One region of the Rossellomorea sp. FS2 genome, then DNA from elsewhere that is predicted to be linked to it. Evidence: predicted binding sites of a transcription regulator. Region 1 holds the regulator's gene; the other holds the start of a gene.
The links. The regulator NrdR, encoded in region 1, represses ribonucleotide reductase genes. The targets are predictions, from matches to a motif close to AACACNATATATNGTGTT.
Positions count from the first base shown of each region.

Region 2: the regulator NrdR is predicted to act here: its motif matches at 3,451-3,468, upstream of ACNA6I_RS02970 (vitamin B12-dependent ribonucleotide reductase).

Region 1 is NZ_JBLRVS010000001.1:182,743-189,123, reverse strand. It holds gene thrS (threonine--tRNA ligase) at 1-442, opposite strand, end outside; gene ytxC (sporulation protein YtxC) at 826-1,674, opposite strand; gene dnaI (primosomal protein DnaI) at 2,095-3,021, opposite strand; gene ACNA6I_RS00920 (replication initiation and membrane attachment family protein) at 3,031-4,416, opposite strand; gene nrdR (transcriptional regulator NrdR) at 4,480-4,935, opposite strand; gene ACNA6I_RS00910 (hypothetical protein) at 5,009-5,389, opposite strand; gene speD (adenosylmethionine decarboxylase) at 5,523-5,903, opposite strand; gene ACNA6I_RS00900 (glyceraldehyde-3-phosphate dehydrogenase) at 6,345-6,381, opposite strand, start outside.
Region 2 is NZ_JBLRVS010000001.1:553,687-560,067, reverse strand. It holds gene ACNA6I_RS02975 (LysR family transcriptional regulator) at 1-703, shown strand, start outside; gene ACNA6I_RS02970 (vitamin B12-dependent ribonucleotide reductase) at 791-3,352, opposite strand; gene ACNA6I_RS02965 (biotin/lipoate A/B protein ligase family protein) at 3,686-4,522, opposite strand; gene ACNA6I_RS02960 (rhodanese-like domain-containing protein) at 4,735-5,118, shown strand; gene gcvPB (aminomethyl-transferring glycine dehydrogenase subunit GcvPB) at 5,506-6,381, opposite strand, start outside.

The DNA.
Region 1 (6,381 bases):
GAGCTTCGTCACGGCTCACCTCTTTACGGATGACTTCGAGGTTTTCACCGGTGATTTTTTTCATTTCCTTTTCAATCAATGGAAGATCTTCAGGGGTGAAGGTATGCTCGGAATCGACATCATAGTAGAATCCACCTTCAATGACAGGCCCGATCCCAAGTTTCGTTTCAGGGTACAGGCGTTTGATCGCCTGAGCCATCAAGTGGGCTGTACTGTGGCGCAGGATCTCCAGGGCGTCTTCACCAGGCGGAGTGATGATCTCGATGCTTCCATCGCTTTCAATTCCTGTACGGAGATCGATCAGATTCCCGTTCACTTTTCCCGCCAGTGCCTTTTTCTTAAGACCCGGGGAGATCGAGGCTGCGATTTCCTCTGTTGTTGTCCCTTTTGGGAACTCCTTCACATTCCCATCAGGGAACTGCATTTTCACTACTTCTGACATAGCGTATCACTCCTTTTAAGATTCATCATTGGCCAAGAAGCGGCCGAATAAAAAACAAAAAACCCCGCCCCTCCGTAAATATACGAAGGGACGAGGTTGCACTCGCGGTTCCACCCAACTTTTCATCCCCGAGACGGGAATGACTTCATTGTTTTGATAACGGCGTTTCGCCGTCGATGACTACTGGGGAAATACCCGTTCGCAATCGAAGTTCAGAGGTGGTCAATTCATCCTTGCTGATAGGAAGCTTGCAGCCATTCGGCTTCCCTCTCTGTAATCCCGTCCGGAAGATTGTTGTCCTCATCATAACCTGTTTGTATGCACATAGTATGTAGGTATTATAATCGGTTATGTTACGAAAAGCAAGAGGGCGTCATCCATTCCTATTCGTTGGCAAGATCGAGGGGGATGCATGGATCCGGGAAGTAGCTGACCGGAAGGATATCCAGTCGATCTTCAAAAATATTCCTCAGGGTGGTGACGATCTTCTCCTCTTCCGACCCGTAAACAAAGATGCTTCTCGGTGCCAGCGACAGCAACGGAGCGATGGTGGAGGAATCTACATACAGGGGATGCTGAAAGAACAATCGTTTGTCGATGGCGTTCATCAGCTCTTCCTTCGTCACCTCTGCATAGTGGCCATCGAAAAAACGGAATCCCGTCCTGGAAGGATACAAATGGATCGTATCGGTCCTCTGTCCCCTTGAAGCGAGATACTCCCTCAGCATCTGGATGAATACTTGATATTCCTGTTCCATCTTATACTCATCTATCGCCAGGCCGAGCATTTCCCTCCACTTGTCCTGGAGTTTCTTCAGCCTGAACGTGGCGAACGCATCAAATGTGACTGGTGCCGGATGGCCGAGGAGGTTCTGCACTTCTTCCAATACGTGCCCCCACTCATCCCAGTCGGTCAAGAGCTCCGTCAGTTCCGGCCGTTCCCCGCTTCGCATCTCGGAAATGATGGCGCAGATCTGACCGACTTCCTCCGGATCATCGTAATAGTAATCCGTTCTCAGGGCCTCTTCCGTCCATCCCTTCCACATCTCGTTGATGATGAAGGTTGTCAGGCATGTTTTCATCCTGGCCATTTCACGCCCGGTCTTCGCTTCTATCGTAATCGCATAGTGGCTGCTTCTTTCAATCCGCGTTTCCTTTATCCAGGATGGTGCACCCAGATGCTTTTGACATCGCAGTGCATCAGCCTCTCGTCTGAAAATCAATTCTACCAATCGATCCCGCCTCCTTATAGCCATTTCCCTGCTTTATGTATATGGGGGGCCTGGTCAAATTAGAAGTCGGGGATGAATAATTTTACCGGACTTATCCGGGGCGGACTCGTTTTCCGGACCACGCAAAGGAGGTTGGGACAAAACGAAAAGGGTACCCTTTCATGACGAAGACGAGCAGTGCAGGCTCTTAATGCCGCTCATGATTTCCGTTTCCACAGGCGGCCCGTGAGCATGACTGTGGGGTCTCACGTAAGCCACTCTTCCCGCGGGAGTCTTCGTCCTTCAACCGCTAGGAACAAGTAACTAGTCATGTTCATGAAATAAATTAAAACCCGAACTTCTTTGCCTGATCGTAGACAAATGAATTCGGGTTTTACTATGACTAAAACACTTTTGTACCAGCCTCTCTCGTGGTGCAGCCTATTCCCGCCTGTTGCGTCCGTCGATCAGAACGGGAGCGGCCAGGTACTTGATCCTTTCCATGATCCTCGCGGCTTTCAGTTTTTCCTCTTCACCACGCTGTGAATAGGTAAGGTGATGGGTCAACTCGCTATGGTTGAAATTGGAGGTGAAGAAGGTCGGCAGGTTTTCAAGCATCCTGTACTGCAGGATCGTACCGAGGATCTCATCCCGCCCCCAGCTCGACATCGTTTCCGCCCCGATATCATCGAGCATGAGGATCGGAGCCGTTTTGACGGCATCCAATTTTTCATTGGTTGTATGATCCCCGAGGGACTGCTTGATTTCACGGAAGAACTCCGGAACATAGACAATCATGGACGAGACCTTCTTCTCGGCGAGCTCATTGGCGATCGCACCGAGGAGATACGACTTTCCGACACCGAATTTCCCATAAAAATAAAGGCCCTTCATCTTCTTGCCTTCTTCGTAATCGCGTACGAAGGCCATGGCCTGACGGATTGCTTCCACCCTTCCCTTGGAATCGGGCTCGAGGTCCGTGAAGGAGGCATGCAGGATATCTTTCGGCACGTACAGACTCTTGATCAAACGCTGGGAACTTGTCCGTTCGTCGTGCACGACCTTCCTGGGACAACGATGATACTCGATATCGATGACACGGCCCCTCACGATTAGATGGGGCTCATATCCCTCCATCATATTCTTGCACTCAGCCAGGGACGGACATCCGCTGCATTCCTTGCTCTGGGAAATGTATTCATATAATTTCATCAGATTCGCATCGATCACATCCGCAGGGACATCCTCCTTCCTGACGAAATCCTTCACATCGGGATTCGCCAGGATCTCTTTTCTCATTGCGTCATACCGCTCTTGAAAAGAACCGGATGCAGCAAGCCTCTTGAGTGTATGGTTGATTCTTTCCATCTTTTTCACCTACTTCCGAAAATTCTTCAATTCTTCTTCGAGTTTTCTTTTTTCGGCTTCCAGGTCATAGGTTTCCCCGTTCTGACTTTTCGCCTCGCCTTTCTCATCTTCCTGGAACCAATCAGGCAGTTTCTCTGTCCTGATCGGCTTCCTTCGGGTGGTCCGCTTTTCATTTTTCCCTGACGCCCACTCCATGTATTGCTTATGTTCATTCCTGGCAAGCTCCATCGCTTCCCCGGCCGTGCTCACTTTCTTCCGGGCCCAATGGGAAGCGATCTTCTCCATATACCCTTTCGTCAGCTTCATATCCGTCTTCAGCAGCACATACTGGATCAGGACATTAATGACGGGAAGCGGCAGTTTCTGTGTCATGATGATCTCTTCGACAACTTGAAGATCCGAATTCGATGCGGCACTCCCATTGGAAATGTCAGCAAGGACATCCTTTGGCGATGTGCTTTCGAGATACTCCAGAAGCTCCTCTTCCCTCGACAACGGTTTGGATGCTTCCTTCTTCACCGGTCTAGCTTTCGGTGTCAGGTCGGGCAGTTCATCGCCGGTTTGCAGCTGATACCAATCCCGGGCCGATTTCCGTAACTGCTCCACATCAATCGCCTCATCCGAATCAAGGGAGCCAAGAAGGATGTTTTTCATCTGTAGGGGACCGATCCCGTAGAGATAGCTTAGCTTTAAGATCGTTTCCTTCACGACAGGAGTGAAGGCCCTCCTCGGCACCATGGATTCTGAAAGTCCGTTGAGCAGCAGGCTGAAATCAAAGTCGATATCATCCATGGGAGGTCCTTCGTTCTTCCCATAGCCGATATATGCCTTCTCCCCATTCGTCAACGAGCCGTCATTGGCCTCATGGCGAAGGAAGTCGATGCTGTTCTCCGAAGAGAAAACATCCTGAAACGAGCGGGTGACATTTGTAAAGCTGTCTGATTCCATCCCGCGATCAGTGAACGATTCTTTCAGGCGCAGGTAGTGGGAGCGGCCAATTTTCCTGAACAGATACACATTCAGCATGCCATCTGTGAAAAAATCATTCGGAAGCAGCGGGGGCTGCAGTTCATAAATGAAGCTCCGCTCTCCTTCCCCTTTCTTCGCGTACGTCTTAAGGAGGCCGATCCCCTCGAGCTTCATACGCGCTTCGTGGATTTCCTGAAGATTCATGGACAGGATATTCATCAAATGATAATGGTTCGAAGGCGCAGACCACAACCTGCTTTCTTCCACCTCTCCCCACAGGCTCATATACAGGCTGTAGGAGACCGGACCGATAAGGGGCTGATATAAGAATGTGATGATCTTTCTCTCAAATTCCTGCAGGAGCCCGTTGGTGCAGACCGTATAATGATCCACAGGCTGAATTTCATTCCAGTGATTCTTCATCATTGACCTCTACCTTTCGACACATAAGAGAAAAAGAGCCAAAGATGGACTCTTCAGCTCGGCCTTTCACTCTTTTTTGATCAGTTCTTTAAGTTCATCTATGAACACATTAATATCCTTGAATTGTCTGTATACCGAAGCAAACCGGACGTAAGCGACTTCGTCGACCTGCGCCAGGCGATCCATGACCATCTCACCCACTTTAACGGACTCGACCTCGGACACCCCTTGGTTCCGGAGGTCCTTTTCAATGTCCAGGGAGAGCTTCTCGAGCGTCTCCAATGGAACCGGACGTTTCTCGCATGCCTTAATAAGACCGCGGAGGATCTTTTCTCTGCTGAACTCTTCCCGCAGGCCTTCCTTCTTCACCACAATCAAAGGCAGTTCTTCCACCTTTTCGAACGTGGTGAACCGGAACGCGCACACTTCACATTCTCTTCTTCTCCTGATGGAACGCCCTTCATCAGCCGGACGCGAATCCACCACCCGGGTGCCGTTATTTTGGCAGGACGGACATTTCATACTATCAGCTCCGTTATGCTAAACTCATTTACACTTATGATATAGAAAAGTGGTGCTCACCACAAGTTCTTCGCTATCTCACCCTCGTCAATTTCCCGTCCAGGACATCGTAATAATTCTTGATCTGCGCCTTCAGGACGGAATACGTGCCGAGGATCTTTCCTTTATCCGTACTCAGTTTGAAATCGACCGCCGTCTCGAGCGGCCTCACCCCGATGACCGTCGCCACGATGAACAGCTGCGGGGTCCCGTTCTTCCGGATTGTGATCTCTCCCCTGTCCTTCGATTCGGATAGGATATCGTACTGGGAAGATGAGAACAATTCGAGGACGGCATTGAATGTCCCATTTTGCATGGATTTATAATAATGGGTCTGCAGGACTTCTTCTTCCTGCTTATCCGATGTTTCACATTCCGATTGAAAACGTTTCAACAAGGTCTTGATTCCGCTCATGATCATTTTCCTCCCTTTGTATACCCTCATTTTACACGAAAACATGAGGATTGAAAATGGAGACATTGAAAGCGGGAACAACCTCAATAAAAAAAGAGATGCATGAGTCATGCACCTCTTGAAGATTCAACTATTAGAGCGCCTGAGCCTGTGATTTCTTCACCTGTACAGGTCCCATGCCGCGCGGAAGTTCGATTGTTTCACGGGTATCAGCACCCAGTGCTTCAGCTATATATTCTGCAGCGATGTTCGGATCTAGATCTCCGCATGTATACACATCGATGCTGGCATATCCATGTTCAGGAAAGCTGTGGATGGTCAGGTGGGATTCAGAGATGATCACCACTCCGCTCACGCCTTGTGGAGCAAATTTGTGAAAGGCCACTTCACGGATTTCAGCACCTGATTTAAGAGCTGCATCCACAAACGTTTTTTCAATTCCTACTACATCATTCAACTTTTCAAAATCGCAACCCCATAGTTCAGAGATTACATGACGACCCATTGTTTCCATTGATCGTTTCCCCCTTTGACATAATTTTTTTCGTCAAAATGAACAAGTCCCTTGGCAAAATCTTAACCACCACGGGGGAAAGTTAGTCCGAAGAGGTCCTAACCCTTTAAGTAGTTAACTCAGTAATCATTTGCTGTTAAGAAGTTCACGAAAAATAGTATACTTTGTTTAAACTCCATTTGCAATAAATTTTCAAAAGTTTTTTCATAGGGCCATTCCGGCATTCGGGCTGCAGGGAAATCCGTGATCCCGTAGTGAAAGCCTGTAAATCGCAAGGCGCTCCTTGCATGTGGGACTCTCGGGTCCCCTATGCGTTTTGATGGAGCGGGCGGGCAGGTGGACCCGGGTTGGATCCCGGACCCCGTCATGGAATTTGAGCACAAAAAAGAACGCATCCACGATGCGTCCCGATGTTCATTCATTCTTTTTATGTTGGTTCTTTCAAACATTCACCCCGGCTGCAGCCTCCATCTTGGAT
Region 2 (6,381 bases), 370 kb from region 1:
GAAGATCCTCCTGAAACACGTAAACCGGATCTTTATCGAACTGGAAAATGCACAGGCTGAAATTGAACGGGAGGAGCATCACCTGGCCAACACCATCAAAATCGCCATTTCCAACCCCCGGTTCCTCTCCGGCCTGATCAGTGAGTACATCAATCTCTCACCTGAAACAACGATCATTCAATCCATCAGGGGGAAAAGCGATATACTCTCTAGTTTAAAACGGGGGGAGGTCGAACTCGGGATAGCTGGCGATACGGTTCAGGATGAAGAACTGGAGAGCCGTTTGCTTGTAAATGAGGATCTTGTGCTGGCCCTGCCCTCCAACCACAGATTGACAGGCAAAACCGAGTTATCGCTCAGTCATGTGGCCAATGAACCCTTCATTACCCTGGCCAATAATGAAGAATACCGCAGTTTTACATCCATGCTTTGTGAGAAAGCTGGTTTCACGCCGAATACGGCCTTTGAGGTGGATTCCAATCTATTGGTTGAAATCATCAAATTGGATCAAGGAGTGGCATTGCTCCCGATTTCCATTTGCAGAAAGCTGGGATTGAATTATCGTCCATTGACGGATCATTCCGCTACCTACCCGGTGAGACTATATTGGAGAAAGAACAAGGTGCTCCCCTCTTCAACGGAGGGCCTTCGAATTTTTATTTTGTCGTATTATACAGACCACCATCACCTTTTCAAGGCGTGATGCGCCCCTCAGGATGGAAGAAGACTTCCAAAACAAAAAACACCTCTTTGGATTAACTAATCCAAAGAGGTGTTTCTCTATATCAGCTTACAGTCCGCATTTGAGCTGTGCACCACAGTTCGTGCATGTGTTGCATCCGCCCATGTCTTTGACTGTCCCTTTACGGCAGACCGGGCATGTGTTGCCGACTTCCGATCCGATAGTCACATCAGTCGAGCGCACATCCTGGATCGTGTCTACAAGAACAACGGGTTTTTTCGCTGTTTCTACAATGGTCTCTTCTTCATCGTCAAAGCTGTTTTCTTCTGCTTTGAGGGTGAGGACCTGTGAATCACGGCTTCCGTCTACATACACGGTACCGCCTTTAGCGCCACCTTTATAGAGGCGTTCGTACACTTTTTGCACCTGCTCTACTGTGTAACCGCGCGGGGCGTTGACCGTTTTGGAGATGGAGCTGTCAATCCAGTTCTGGATCACACATTGAACGTCCGCATGTGCTTCCGGTGCCAGGCTCATGGATGAAACGAACCACTCAGGCAGCTCATCTGCACTTGCTCCTGGATTTCTTGATAGATAATCTTCTACAATATCCGCTTTGACTTCGATGAATTTACCGAGTCTTCCGCTTCTATAATACGTGAAGGAGAAGTATGGCTCAAGACCTGTGGATACTCCTACCATCGTTCCGGTCGATCCGGTCGGTGCAACCGTCAACAGATGGGAGTTACGGATTCCGTGCTCAAGGATTCCTTCCTTCACATCTTCAGGCATTTTCTCCATGAAGCCCGTCTGCGTGAAGCGTTCACGGATGGCTTGTGTTTCAGCATCGGTGCTTCCGACCAAGAACGGGAAGCTCCCTTTTTCTTTGGAAAGCTCGATGGATGCACGGTAGGCAGTCGTCGCGATGACCTCGAATACCTCATCAACGAGCTTGTTGCCTTCTTCTGAGCCGTATTCTTTCTCACAGTAGATCAGAAGATCGGCAAGTCCCATGACTCCGAGACCGACACGGCGTTCACCGAGTGCCTGTGTTTTATTCTCATCAAGGAAGTATGGAGTCGCATCGATGACATTGTCCTGCATGCGCACGCCGACTTCGACTGTTTGCTTAAGCTTCTCAAAATCAACGGTTTTCGCATCCTTATCTGCGAATTCAGCGAGATTGACAGCTGCAAGATTACATACGGAATACGGAGCCAGAGGCTGTTCACCGCAAGGGTTGGTTGCCACGACTTTTTGACCGTATGCTTTTGCATTCGTCATATCATTGGCATTGTCGATGAAGAAGATTCCAGGTTCTGCAGAGTATGTCGCACATACGTTGATCAGATTCCAAAGTTCCTTCGCCTTGATCTTGCGATAGGTTCTCACTTTATAGCCCATCTGTTCCCATTCGCGAACATCCCCGACGTTATGCCACTCTTCATTATAGAATGCCATCGTGTCGGCATCATAGCTTTCGACATCCGGGAAGCGAAGCTCATACTCTTCGTCATTCTCGACTGCATCCATGAAGTCGCTTGTGAGGCAGACTGAGATGTTGGCGCCGGTGAGGAACTCCGGATTGTGAACGCTGTAGGTTCCACCGGTATTAAGCTTCTCTTCTGCACCTCTCAGGATCTTCTCATCAAAGCCTCCGTAACCAGGGATATGTCTGTAATTCAGGATTCCCTGATACATCGCTTCTTCCTGCTCGGTGAGCGGTGTGAATTTCAATTTATCCTGAGCCGCTTTCTTGATGGTCTCATCTTCCGTATTCTCAAGCAAGTAGCGGAGGATACGGGGATTCTGCATTTTGGAGATGATGAATTCCACGATATCCGGGTGCCAGTCTGATAGCATGATCATCTGGGCACCGCGACGTGAGCCGCCCTGCTCGACAAGGTGAGTAAGCTTGGCAATATCATCAAGCCACGATACAGATCCTGAAGATTTTCCGTTCACGCCTTTCGCCAGCGTATTGCGTGGACGCAGTGTAGAACCATTGGTTCCCACCCCGCCTCCGCGGCTCATGATTTCCATTACCTGTTTCCGGTGTTCGGATATACCTTCACGTGAATCCTGCACAAACGGCATGACGTAGCAGTTGAAGTATGTAACATCCGTTCCTGCCCCTGCCCCGTAAAGGACGCGTCCTGCCGGTACAAAGTGCAGGTTCACCAATTCATGATAGAATTTCTCGAACCAGACTTGCTTCAGTTCAGGAGTTTCTTCCACTTCTGCCAGACCTGTTGCGTTACGCTTGGCAATCTGCTCGTAGAATACTTCAAGGGGCTTTTCGATCACATCCAGATTACGCAGGACGATGCCCGTTTCCATTTCCTCCGGCTTTTCGATTGCACTCCGGTATTCTTCTTCGATCCAGACGTGTGCCTTTTTGTTCTCAAAATCGATTTCTTTGATATATCCAAGGCCGCGTGCCGGGAACTTCGGATCTTCCTTGATGGTCAGAACAACGAAGTCACCTGCTGAGAGGGTGATTTTTTCGGTATCCTTGAATGAGTATCGGTCGATCATCACCAGGCGGGATACACCTTTATGGGTGGTCTTCATACCCGGGGTGATCTCGTGCACCTGTGGGAACAAACGGATATCTTCATTCAATCTCTCAATGTTTAAACTCATATTTTCTTTCGACGCAACAGTCATATCGACAACTCCTTCTAACTCTATGTTTCTCTGCGATACATGATGGTTTGATTTCCTTAACTAACGTTATCACAGCGACTTTAGAAAAGCAACAATAAAACACAACATATAGTGGTCAGAATTTTACGTCTCACACCATATGTTGTGCCGATGTTCATTTCGCCCTTCATTTGTCAAGTGGACAATCCTTCAAGAACATTAGAAAAAAGGAGATTAACCGGAATAAACCATTGGAAATCGACCCATTTCTATGATTTTCAATGTTGATATTATCCAATCCCCGACAAACTTTGTAACAGCGGGCATTATTCTATTTCCTGCAAAAAATAAAATTTATCTTTTATAGTTCCACTCGTCGGATTCGTAACGTTCCTTCGCGATCTTTTCTACATATTGTGTTTCTTCCGGTGAAAGCTCATAAGGCTCCAATCCGATTCCGAGACCGTCTTCGAACCCTTTCTTGAAGGCTTCCTTGGCCATCTCCATGGTGACCGGTTCCGCACTGATCTCATTCATGGCGACTGCCTTGCTCTTGAATGCGCGCTGCATGCGTTCTTTCACACGATCATTCGGATAGTTGAAGAGGCTGAAGAGCTTGTCTTCGTCCAGGTCAAGGAGGATGGATCCGTGCTGGAGGATCACGCCCTTCTGTCGTGTCTGGGCACTGCCGGCCACTTTACGGCCTTCCACCACGAGCTCATACCAGCTTGGCGCATCAAAGCAGACGGCTGAGCGCGGATTCTTCAATCCTTCCCGCTCCTCCGCTGTTTTCGGCACGGCAAAATATGCTTCCAGACCGAGCGCCCGGAACCCTTGTAAGATCCCCTCGGAAATGACGCGGTACGCTTCCGTTACCGTCTTCGGCATATCGGGGTGATCTTCCGAGACGATGACGCTGTAGGTGAGTTCGTGTTCATGAAGGACACCCCTGCCTCCTGTCGGTCTTCTCACAAAGCCCAGATTATGCTTTTTCACATTTTCCATGTTGATTTCTTTTTCTACCTTTTGGAAGTATCCGATTGAGAGGGTCGCCGGGTCCCAGCCATAGAATCGGATCGTGGGAGGGATCTTCCCTTCGCTGTGCCAGTCAAGGAGCGCTTCATCCAATGCCATATTGAAAGAAGGGGAGCAGTGACCGGAATCGATGAATCTCCATATTTCCTTTTCCATTATGCATACCTCATTCTTATGTTCGCAGTATTATGTATCGGTCACAAATGTCAGACCGTTCTAATCCGTTATTTAGTCTATCAAATACCCGATAAAAAACAAAGGGAAACCGATTGGAAAGTGTTTGAACTTTATTTCAAAAATCTTTTGATTATGTTTGTCATCATGAATATAATAGTAGATAGCGCATTTGTAGAAAGGAGCATGAATGGATGGAAGCTTTATATATCCTATTGATTGTAATCGGTGCAATCGCAGCATATTCACTCATTACATATTTCAATCAAAAAAGAATCGTCAACACACTCACAGAGGAAGAGTTTCGCGCAGGCTACCGTAAAGCGCAGCTGATCGATGTCCGCGAAACCAATGAATATAACAACGGTCATATTCTTGGCGCCAGAAACATTCCACTTTCTCAACTGAAAATGAGACAAAAAGAAATCCGTAAAGATCAGCCCGTCTATCTCTACTGCCAGAGCGGCATGCGAAGCGGCAGGGCGGCTCAAATGCTCCGTCGTCTCGGCTACCGTGATCTCCACCAATTAAAAGGTGGATTCAAAAAGTGGACCGGGAAAATCAAGCACAAAAAATAAAGCCTTCTGGGGACCCCATCAGGGTCCCGGAGGCTTTTTTCGTTTGTAAGAAGAGGCTGGGGCCAAAACTAAAAAGGGACCATTTCATGACGAACACGATCAGTATAGGTTCTTTATGTCGCTCATGATTTCCGTGCAAGACTTTGCTTTCCGCAGATAGTCCGTTAGCCTCTCCGGCAAGTCTGCGGGGCCACACATCAGCTACTCTTCTGTCAAGAGTCTTCGTCTTGCACTTCAATCAACCGGTAGACACAATGAAATAGTCATGTTCATGAAACAAATTAAAAACCCGAATTAATTAGCTTATACTAGGCAAATTAATTCGGGTTTTACTATGACTGAAACACTTTTGTCCCAGCATTTTCTCTCTTCTTACATTATATTTCTTTAAACTTCTTTCTGGTAACGTAGGACGGGCTTTCGTGCCGCCAGGGTTTCATCCATGCGTTTCACAACCGTCGTGTGAGGAGCTTCCTGGACGATTTCCGGATTCTCTTCCGCTTCCTTCGCGATCTGGATCATGGCCTCGATGAAGGAATCAAGGGTTTCCTTCGACTCGGTTTCCGTCGGTTCGATCATCATGCACTCTTCTACATTCAATGGGAAGTAGATGGTTGGCGGATGATAGCCGAAGTCGAGAAGGCGCTTCGCGATATCAAGGGTACGCACCCCGAGTTTCTTCTGACGTTTCCCGGAAATCACAAACTCATGCTTGCAATGACGGTCATACGGAAGGTCGAAGTGAGGAGCAAGCCTTCTCATCATGTAGTTGGCATTCAGTACGGCATTCTCCGTCACGGCGCGCAGACCATCCGGCCCCATCGTCCTGATATACGTATAGGCACGGACGTTGATCCCGAAGTTCCCATAGTATGGTTTCACTCTTCCGATACTTTCAGGACGGTCATAATCGAACACAAAGTCTTCTCCCTTTTTGACGAGGATCGGCTTTGGAAGGTAAGGGATCAAATCTTCCTTCACCCCGACAGGGCCGCTTCCCGGTCCGCCTCCTCCATGAGGGCCTGTGAACGTTTTATGAAGATTAAGATGGACAACGTCAAAGCCCATATCCCCCGGTCTTGCTTTAGAGAGGACCGCATTGAGGTTCGCACCGTCGTAATAGAGCTTGCCGCCGGCACCATGGATGATGGAAGCCATCTCCAGGATATTCTCTTCAAAGAGCCCGAGGGTGTTCGGGTTCGTGAGCATCAACGCAGCCGTATCGTCCCCCACCACTCGCTTCAGATCTTCGAGGTCAACGAG